One region of the Bradyrhizobium sp. MI1.3 genome, then DNA from elsewhere that is predicted to be linked to it. Evidence: riboswitches for the same ligand, from Rfam matches in the RefSeq annotation. Region 1 holds a riboswitch; each other region holds the start of a gene.
What was found. A riboswitch is a leader RNA that binds a small molecule or an ion and turns the genes downstream of it on or off. The one in region 1 is predicted to bind cobalamin.
Positions count from the first base shown of each region.

Region 2: linked by a shared signal. The riboswitch ahead of metE (5-methyltetrahydropteroyltriglutamate--homocysteine S-methyltransferase) and the one ahead of AC0L3A_RS00885 (energy-coupling factor ABC transporter permease) in region 1 are both predicted to bind cobalamin.
Region 3: linked by a shared signal. The riboswitch ahead of AC0L3A_RS35950 (ribonucleoside triphosphate reductase) and the one ahead of AC0L3A_RS00885 (energy-coupling factor ABC transporter permease) in region 1 are both predicted to bind cobalamin.

Region 1 is NZ_JBVVPQ010000001.1:199,959-203,163, reverse strand. It holds gene AC0L3A_RS00895 (cobyrinate a,c-diamide synthase) at 1-762, shown strand, start outside; gene cobA (uroporphyrinogen-III C-methyltransferase) at 759-1,490, shown strand; cobalamin riboswitch at 1,536-1,755, shown strand; gene AC0L3A_RS00885 (energy-coupling factor ABC transporter permease) at 1,793-2,470, shown strand; gene cobF (precorrin-6A synthase (deacetylating)) at 2,517-3,205, shown strand, end outside.
Region 2 is NZ_JBVVPQ010000050.1:9,925-13,129, reverse strand. It holds gene metE (5-methyltetrahydropteroyltriglutamate--homocysteine S-methyltransferase) at 1-1,289, opposite strand, end outside; cobalamin riboswitch at 1,389-1,588, opposite strand; gene AC0L3A_RS28640 (4Fe-4S binding protein) at 2,374-2,577, opposite strand; gene AC0L3A_RS28635 (EAL domain-containing response regulator) at 3,155-3,205, opposite strand, start outside.
Region 3 is NZ_JBVVPQ010000091.1:17,589-20,793, reverse strand. It holds gene AC0L3A_RS35950 (ribonucleoside triphosphate reductase) at 1-2,005, opposite strand, end outside; cobalamin riboswitch at 2,113-2,324, opposite strand; partial or broken gene AC0L3A_RS35945 (IS256 family transposase) at 2,766-3,205, shown strand, end outside.

The DNA.
Region 1 (3,205 bases):
ATCAGCCTGCCGAAGCGGCATCTCGGGCTGGTGCAGGCCGAGGAGCAGGCGGAAATCGGCAAGCTGATCGACGAGGCTGCGCGCTTTGTCGCCGAGCATGTCGATCTCGACGCAGTGCTGCGTTCGGCCGCCACCTGGTCCCCGCAACCTGCCGCGAGCGGCGTCAACGTGACGCCGCCCGGTCAGCGCATTGCGTTGGCCCGTGACGCCGCGTTCTCCTTCGTCTATCCGCATATGCTGGAAGCGTGGCGCGCGGCGGGTGCGGAGATATCGACATTCTCGCCGCTGGCTGATGAGGACCCTGATCCGGGCGCCGATGTGTGCTGGCTGCCGGGCGGCTATCCCGAGCTGCACGCCGGCAAGATCGCGGCCAATGCGCGCTTCCGCAGCGGATTGCGCGCATTCGCCGAAACGCGCCCGGTGCACGGGGAGTGCGGAGGCTATATGGTGCTGGGCACCGCTTTGACCGACGCCGACGGCATCAGCCACGAGATGACGGGCCTGCTCGGCCTGGAAACAAGCTTTGCCAAGCGCCGCATGCATCTGGGCTATCGCCTCGCCGAGCTCACAGCGCCGATGCCGGGGCATCGGGCGGGTGCACGCCTGCGTGGCCATGAATTCCACTATTCGACGATCCTCGCGCAGCCCGACACGCCGCTCGCGGTCGTGCACGACGCGACAGGCGCCGTCATCGCCGAGACCGGCTCGCGCCGGGGACAAGCCACCGGCACGTTCTTCCATCTGATCGCGGAGGACCGGTGAGCGGTTTTGTCTCCTTCGTCTCCGCCGGCCCCGGCGATCCCGAGCTCCTCACGCTCAAGGGAGCCGCGCGCCTGCGCGAGGCCGACGTCGTGCTCTATGACGATCTTGCTTCGGGCGCGATCCTCGATCTGGCCCGGCCCGGCGCCAATCTCGTCGCGGTGGGGAAGCGGGCGGGACGGCCCTCGACCAAGCAGCACCACGTCAACCGCTTGCTGGTCGACTATGCCGTAACGGGCGCGCGCGTGGTGCGGTTGAAGTCGGGCGATGCTGGCATCTTTGGCCGGCTCGAGGAGGAGCTCGAGACGCTGCGCGAAGCCGGCATCGGCTACGAGATCGTTCCCGGCGTCACCTCGGCCTGTGTCGCCGCCGCGCAAGCCGGCATTCCGCTGACCCGGCGTCACACCTCCCGCCGCGTGCAGTTCGTGACCGGGGCGGACGTCACCGGCGAGCTGCCGCCAGATCTCAATTGGGTGGCGCTGGCCGATCCGGAGGCGACGACCGTGGTCTATATGGGCCGGCGGACGTTCCCGGCGCTTGTCGTCAAATTGATCGAGCACGGCCTCTCCCCAACCACTCCGGCGGTGTTTGCCGAATCGCTCGGCCGTCCCGATGAGCGGTTGGTCCGCACCACCATTTCGGAACTTGCCGAGCAACTTGCGCGGGGCGGGGCGGCCTCGACGGCGGCCGTGATCCTGTTCGGCGCGCTGGCGGGGGATTATCCGTCATGACCGCCTCGTCCGCCCTTCGCCCCTTGACGCCCGGCCGGCGAAAGGGGCACACAGGAGAGGCATGGTGCTCGACGCGGCGCAAAGCGCCGGAGCATAATCGGGAATGGGGATGGGCGGACCCAGTTGCGGCGCTCAAAACCCCAGCCGCCCCCGCGACTGTAAGCGGTGAGGGACTTCGATCAGCCACTGGGCCGCAAGGCCCGGGAAGGCCGGAGACTCCCAGTGAACCGCGAGCCAGGAGACCGGCCGTGCACGTTTTGAGGCCAAGGCCGTCGGGTGTGACGGCAAGAAGGATCTGAGCCATGCATATCGAACCCGGACTAGTCTCGGACGCCAAGCTCGTGCTGAGTTACGCAACCGGCATCGCCGTCGGCGGTGTTGCCTTGAAGCTCGCGGTCGAGACCGTGCGCGAGCAGGGCATCACGTCGTTCGCGGCGCGGACGCTCGCCACCACGGGACTCGTGTTTATCTTCTTCGAGATCCTGCCGCACTTCCCCGTCGGCGTCTCCGAGGTGCACTTCATCCTCGGCTCGACCTTGTTCCTGCTGTTTGGCGCTGCGCCTGCGGCCTTCGGCCTCGCGTTCGGCCTGCTGTTCCAGGGCATCTTATTCGAGCCGCCCGACCTGCCGCAATATGGCATGAACGTCACCACGCTGCTGGTGCCGCTGTTCGGGATCCAGGCGATCGCCACGCGGATCATTGCGCGCAACACGGCCTATGTCGATCTGAAGTATCGCCAGGCGCTGGCGCTTTCGACGACCTATCAGGCGGGCGTCATCGCCTGGGTGGCGTTCTGGGCGGTCTATGGCGCCGGTTTTGGCGCGACCAACCTCGTCAACATCGCGACCTTCGCGGCGTCCTATGCGCTGGTCATCGTGATCGAGCCGCTCGCCGATCTCGGCGTGCTGGCGCTGGCGAAGTCGTTGCGCGGCGTCACCGCGCCCGGCCTCGTCACCCCGCGTTTGCACAACGCGGCTTAAGTGACAAGCGAACGGGCGGCCGTCATGGCCGCCCTTCGCAGGCACGATGCTCACGCTCTCCCTGATAGGCATCGGTTGCGGCGATCCCGAGCAGCTCACGCGCGCCGCGATTACTGCCATCAACGCGGCTGATCTCGTCCTGATCCCGCGCAAGGGGACGGCCAAGTCCGATCTCGCCGATCTCAGGCGGACGATCTGCGCCGATGTGCTCGCCAGCGACACGACGCGCATTGCCGAGTTCGATCTGCCCGTCCGCGACGCCGCTGAAGCGGACTATCGCAAGGGCGTGGACGATTGGCACGATGCCGTGGCCGCTGCCTGGTCGCAGACGATCGCAGATCATCTCGAAGGCGAGGGCAATGTCGCGCTATTGATCTGGGGCGATCCCTCGCTTTATGATTCCTCGCTGCGCATCGCGCGGCGGCTCGATCCCTTGCCTGACATCAGGGTCGTTCCCGGCATCACCTCGATCCAGGCGCTGTGCGCGGCGCATGCGCTGCCGCTCAACGATATCGGCGAGCCATTTCTGGTCACGACCGGCCGTCGCTTGCGCGATGGCGGCTGGCCGCAAGGTGTCGATACAGTGGTGGTGATGCTCGACGGCGGCACGGCGTTCCAGTCGCTTGATCCGGAAGGCCTGCACATCTGGTGGGGCGCCTATCTCGGCATGGCCGATCAGATCGTCATGTCCGGCGCGCTGGCCGAGATCGGCCCGCGTATCGTCGCGGTGCGGCA
Region 2 (3,205 bases), on a different contig from region 1:
CGCTGGGTGAACGCACTGCGACGGCGACGCATGCTATCGTCGATCGCGGCCATTCGTCCGGCGACGTTCGCACTGTGGATCTTCGGCGATGTTTCGCGGGTGACGGATGCATCCTCTGAGAGCGTGAGTTCATCGGCCACGTCGGCAGCATGGCCAGCCAGCGCTTTGCCCAATATCGAAAGTTCCTTGATCTTCTGCACTGAGAACGCCAACCACGTCTTCAGATTGGGATCGAGATCGATCTCTAGTTCAATGTCGGTCGGAACATGAAGCAGCGAGCAGGAGGGGGCAATCTGAACACGGTCCCTGCCCAGTTTTTTGACCATAGGAGCAAGTTGGTCGAGTAGCGCCGGCAGATTAGAGCGCCACACGTTGCGACCATCAACGACACCGAGCGAGACCACGAGATCTCTACCTGCTCTGGCGACAATCGCGTCCAACTGGTCAGGTGCACGAACCAGGTCGACATGAACCCCGGCAACGGGCAAGGCCAAGACTGTTTCAAGATTGTCGCCGACACCCCCGAAGTATGTGGCCAGCATGATTTTAAGGGCCGGCACGGCCTTAGCGAAATGAGCATAGGCCCGGCGGACAGCGGCCCGAGATGCTTCGTCGGCGTCCATCACTAGGCATGGCTCGTCGAGCTGAACCCATTCAGCGCCGCGCGAGGCTAGTTCGCGGAGAACATCGACATAGACGGGGAGGAGTCGATCAAGCAGCGACAGCGGATTGAATGCGGGATTTACGCTTTTGCCGAGCTTCAGGAAAGTGACTGGGCCCACTAGGACGGGCCGCGTCTGATAACCGAGGCTTCTTGCCTCCTCATATTCCTCAATCGGCTTCCGAGAGGCATGCTTAAAGATCTGATCCTGGTGAAATTCCGGCACCATGTAGTGGTAGTTCGTATCGAACCACTTCGTCATCTCCTGTGCGGCTACGCCGGGCCCATGCTGAGCGTGACCACCGTCTTGAGCGCCACGCGCCATGGTGAAGTAGGTTTTGAGCGACACAGGACCTTCGTTCCAGCCGTAAACGTCGGGAATGGCGCCGACCATTAGGCTGGTATCGAGCACATGGTCGTAGAGCGAGAAGTCATTCGAAGGAATGACGGTCGCACCGCGGGATTTCTGGCGTGCCCAATTAGCGGCACGAAGTCCACTCCCCGCCTCGAGGAGCTCGGCTTCGCTGGATTTTCCCGCCCAGTAGCTCTCGAGTGCGAATTTGAGTTCGCGTCGTGGGCCGATGCGTGACGTCCCCAGTGTGGCAACGGGAAGCGAAAGGATTGACATAGCTTAGACCCCATGTTGGGGCAAAGGCCATGGCGGACGCAGACAGCGAACATCGCGTGAGCGACAACTGCTTGGCGCACACCGGGACGCCCCGCCCGTGGACGATATCTTGTCGAGGCAGGTCTCCTGGCTCACGGGTCGTCGCTGCTGTCCGGCCTTCCCGAAGCCGCATGGCTTCAGTGACTTCGTTGGACAGCGGCTCGCCGCTTACAGTTGCGGGGGCAGCGCCGGCATTGCACCGGCTTCCCTCTTAGCTCCGGATCAAACGAAATCCGGAGACCGCGACGGCTTGAATTATGCGCACGAGGATCGATGCGTCAACCTACCGATTCTCGCTGCGGTATTGCCAAGCGATTACGAGCGCACTAGGCGGGTACGACGGTCTTGCTCGCGGCCTGGTGAATACGCCCGGATCTGTGGAGGCTCCGCTTGTGAATGCATTCGCTCCTTGCTCGCGTAACGGTTGAGCTCCACCACCGGAACGAACCCGGGCCGCTTTCGGTATCTGTGTGATCGCGAGGAGGCGACCTTTTCCGTCAGCAGCTTTTCGAACCTGCGCGTCAGGAACGTGCGATCATCCTCGGCCGGCTCCGTTTGGTCACAGCCCACGAGGCTCCCTAGAAATTTCGAAAGCCGGATTGCTCCAGGACCGCACGGATGATCAGGTCGGCTCCTTGGCGTTCGGCGGGCCCGCGACCAGGCACGAGGTCGTCCGCCTCCGTGAGGTTGGCCAAGATGATCTTCTCGGTGCACTAGGTGTTCACGTGCTGAGCGACTTTTGCGCCCGGCTTCGATGCGTCCGTTGCCGCTCGACGCCGGTCTGCCTCGCCTCGACTCGCCGCCAGCGACGATAGGCCTTAACGCGGCCACTGAGCATCGAGGGCCTTGTCCTTGTTCGTGACAAATTCGACGGTGTCCTCCGACAGAGCCCTTTGAGCGGTTCCTCGAAGTCGCTCAGCGTCTTAAGCTCATAACGATCTTAATCGACCTCGATGCGCCCCATGCGGTCGTGGTCTCCTCAAGGTCCCACATCTACAACTTCGTTCGCGAAATCGAGCGATGAGGCCTTTTGGTCGCGGGCTGCCTATCCTGTCTTGGACGGGACACAGGTGTCAGGGACCGGACAGACCACCGCGCATTGCGGCGTGTCGCAATGGCCCTCGCACTCCGTACATTTTTTGACATCGATAACGTAAATGTCGCGCTTCAGACTGATCGCCGCGTTGGGACACTCGAACTCACATGCGCCACAAACGGTGCATTGCGAAGCGACGATCTTGTAAGCCATGCCTTCCGACTCCTTAGGCGAGCGATGCCATGGGCGATCCCTTTCAAATGCCGTGCCAAACGCAGACGCGCTCAATGTTGGGCAATTTGCTCAATTCGGCTGTCCCGGATCTGAGACCATGTTGCATCTGCGACAGCAACAGGTCGCTTCAATTTCAGGCTACGAGCCCTCGGGCCCTCTTGCGAGAGTCAGTCGCGACTTGACGCTGGAAGCGTCCGTCGGTTTGTTTGGCACGCAGCGCGGGGGCAAGCGAGGCTGACGCTTCCTCAACCGGCGGCGACAAAAAACCGCCAACGGACGCAGGTCTACGTTGGATCTCGGCAAACCTCCGGTCACACACCCCGACTGGAGGTTTGTGCAAGCCTCGCTCATGGCTGCAACGCTAGCTGCGCGGAGGACTCGCTGGAGGCATGCCAAAACGGGCTTGTGGTATAACAAGCTTCGGAGGGAAATGAAGTGGCGGCGGGACGAGCGACACTGGCCTTGCAGACCGAATTGCACTCAGCCTCATGCCTGGTGCCGAGTAGGCATGGCGGTGCTCGTGAGCGTCGCTTGGCCGCACTCAGCCACTCGCACACTATTTTTGACGAGCTGGAGCAGGGTTGAAAGATGACTGTGCAAATTGCTT
Region 3 (3,205 bases), on a different contig from region 1:
GCTTTTCGGCGTCGCATTTGGGACAGAAGACATGCTCGCCTTCGAGATAGCCGTGCGTCGGACAGATCGAGAATGTCGGCGTGACGGTGACGTAGGGTAGGCGGAAATTTGAGAGCGCCCGCCGCACGAGCTTCTTGCACGCTGCGCCTGAGGACAGGCGTGAACCCATGTAGAGATGGAGCACCGTACCGCCGGTGTATTTGCGTTGCAGCTCGTCTTGGCGCTCAAGCGCCTCGAATGGATCATCGGTGAGGCCGACCGGAAGTTGGCTCGAATTGGTGTAATAGGGGAGATCGCCGGTGCCCGCCTGCAAGATTCCGGGGTAGCGCTTGCGGTCTTCCTTCGCGAAGCGGTAGGTCGTGCCCTCCGCCGGCGTGGCTTCGAGGTTGAACATGGTGCCGGTTTCGGTCTGGAACGCCGAGATGCGCGCACGCACATGATCAAGCAGCCGTACCGCAAAGGCATGGCCCCAAGGTGTGCTGATGTTCTCGCAATCGGCGGTGAGGTTGCGGATCATCTCGTTGACACCATTCACGCCTAGCGTGGAGAAATGGTTGCGTAGCGTGCCGAGATAGCGCTTGCTGTAGGGAAAAAGTCCGTGGTCCATGTAGCGTTGCACGACCGTGCGCTTGATTTCCAGGCTGTTGCGGCCGATTTCCAGCAGCGCATCGAGGCGATCGAATAGGCCCGCTTCGTCGCCGCGATGCAGATAGCCGAGGCGAGCGCAATTGATGGTAACCACACCAATAGAGCCGGTCTGCTCAGCGCTGCCGAACAGGCCGTTGCCGCGCTTGAGCAACTCGGTAAGATCGAGCTGCAGCCGACAGCACATCGAGCGGACCATGTTCGGCTTAAGCTCGGAATTGATGAAGTTCTGGAAGTAGGGCAGGCCGTATTTCGCCGTCATCTCGAACAGGCGATCTGCGTTCTCGCTCTCCCACGGGAAATCCGCGGCGATGTTGTAGGTCGGGATTGGAAACGTGAATACACGGCCCTTGGCATCGCCGTTCGTCATCACCTCCATATAGGCGCGGTTGATCATGTCCATTTCGGACTGGAGGTCGCCATAGGTGAAATCCATCCCCTCTCCGCCGATCACGGGCACCTGTTCGCGCAGGTCCTCCGGGCAGGTCCAGTCGAAGGTGAGATTGGTGAAAGGCGTCTGCGTACCCCAGCGCGAGGGGACATTGAGGTTGTAGATGAGCTCCTGGATCGATTGCAGTACATCGCCGTAGCTCAAGCGGTCCCTCCGGATGAACGGCGCCATGTAGGTGTCGAACGAACTGAAGGCTTGCGCGCCCGCCCACTCGTTCTGCAACGTGCCTAGAAAATTGACGATCTGCCCGACCGCACTCGACAGATGCTTCGGCGGGCCGGCCTCGACCTTGCCGGGCACCCCGTTCAAGCCCTCGGTCAAGAGCGTGCGCAGCGACCAGCCGGCACAATAACCGGCGAGCATGTCGAGGTCATGGATATGGAGGTCGCCGTCACGATGGGCGCGGCCGATCTCCGGCGGGTAGATGTGCGACAGCCAGTAGTTGGCGACGACCTTGCCCGAGAGGTTTAGGATGAGTCCGCCCAGCGAATAGCCCTGGTTGGCGTTGGCATTTACGCGCCAATCGCTACGTTCGAGATACTCGTTGATGGAAGCGGCGACATCAACCGTCGTCGTGTGGTCCTGGCGCGCCTGTCCGCGTTTCTCGCGATAGACGATATAGGCGCGCGCAGTGGCGAAATAGCCCGCCGCGATCAGCACCTGCTCGACGATATCCTGTACCTCCTCAACTTTGGGAGTTGCGCCGACGAAGCGGTGCGCGATGACCTTGATAGTCTCTTCCATGAACCGGCCGGCCGCCTCGTCGTCGAACTCGCCGCTCGCCCGCCCCGCGCGCGCGATCGCAGAACGGATCTTGCTGGCATCGAAGACAAGCGTGCCGCCCTCGCGTTTGACGATCGAGCGCGGCAATGCGGCTTGCAACGAATTGCTTTGACCCAGACCAGACATCGGCATCCCACTTGGGTTGGGGCAAGGCTGAAGTAGGCGCATGCGGAAAACGAGCCGCCCTCGGCGGCCCACTGCCGGCTAGCGACCACCGGGACACCCCGCCCGAGGACTCTGTTGTTGTCACGGCAGGTCTCCTGGCTCGCGGGTTCTTGCTGCTGTCTGGCCTTCCCGGCGCCGAGATTTTGCGCCAGTGACTCTGTCGACAGCGGCTCGCCGCTTACAGTTGCGGGGGCAGCGCCGGCTTTGGCTTTCGGCCGTACCGGCTTCCCTCTTAGCTCTCTATCTTGCGATTTGAGAGACCGTGACAACTACATCTAGACGCCGTATTCGATTCTGTGTCAACAGACGGTTCGTCGTTGACGAAGCCTCCGTCCTTGGTCCAGCGGCGCTCGGCGACGTAATCCGAAAGATTTATTCACGCCTCGCGGATGCAGCCGTTCCGTTCGAAAGCCATCGAGCGCAGCATCGACGGCGGCAAGAACATTGGAAAGCTCGTCGAGGCGCGGCGCGATGTCGTGCGATCGCTTCTCCCTCGGTCGACATCTTAACCGGTGGGCCGAAGCAAACCAGCCACACGCAGAAAAGTTGGTCGTTCCTGAAAAGTTGGTCGTTCCTGGTGGTGGTGTAGCTCGGTAGAGCGAAGCCGCCCAGACGCGCGCCCTCAATTAGCGCCGTAGCGGGCGGGCGGCTTTGCGGTGCTCACCGGCAGTTCTCCGGTAGGATCGGGTTGCGACACGCCAAGGCAACCGAGGAACCAGCGATGACCGACGACATGATGAACCTGCGCACGCTGGTAGGGAAGTCCCCCGACGCCGATCTGCTGCGCGAGATGATCGGCTTTGCCGCCCAGCGTCTGATGGAGCTGGAAGTGGGAGGCCAGACCGGGGCGGCCTATGGCGAGAAGAGCCCCGAGCGTCTGGCCCAGCGTAACGTTACCGGGACCGATTTGGGAGACCCGCGCCGGTGCGGTTGAGCTGCGAATTCCCAAGCTGCGCAAGGGCTCCTACTTTCCAGGCTTCCTCGAGCCGCGCTGCATGGCCGAGAAGGCGCTCACGGCCGCGGTGCAGGAGGCCTATGTGCAGGGCGTCTCGGCCCGCTCGGTGGACGATCTGGTGCAGGCCATGGGCATGACCGGCATCTCCAAGAGCCAGGTCAGCCGACTGTGCGGCGAGATCGACGAGAAGGTTAAGGCGTTCCTCG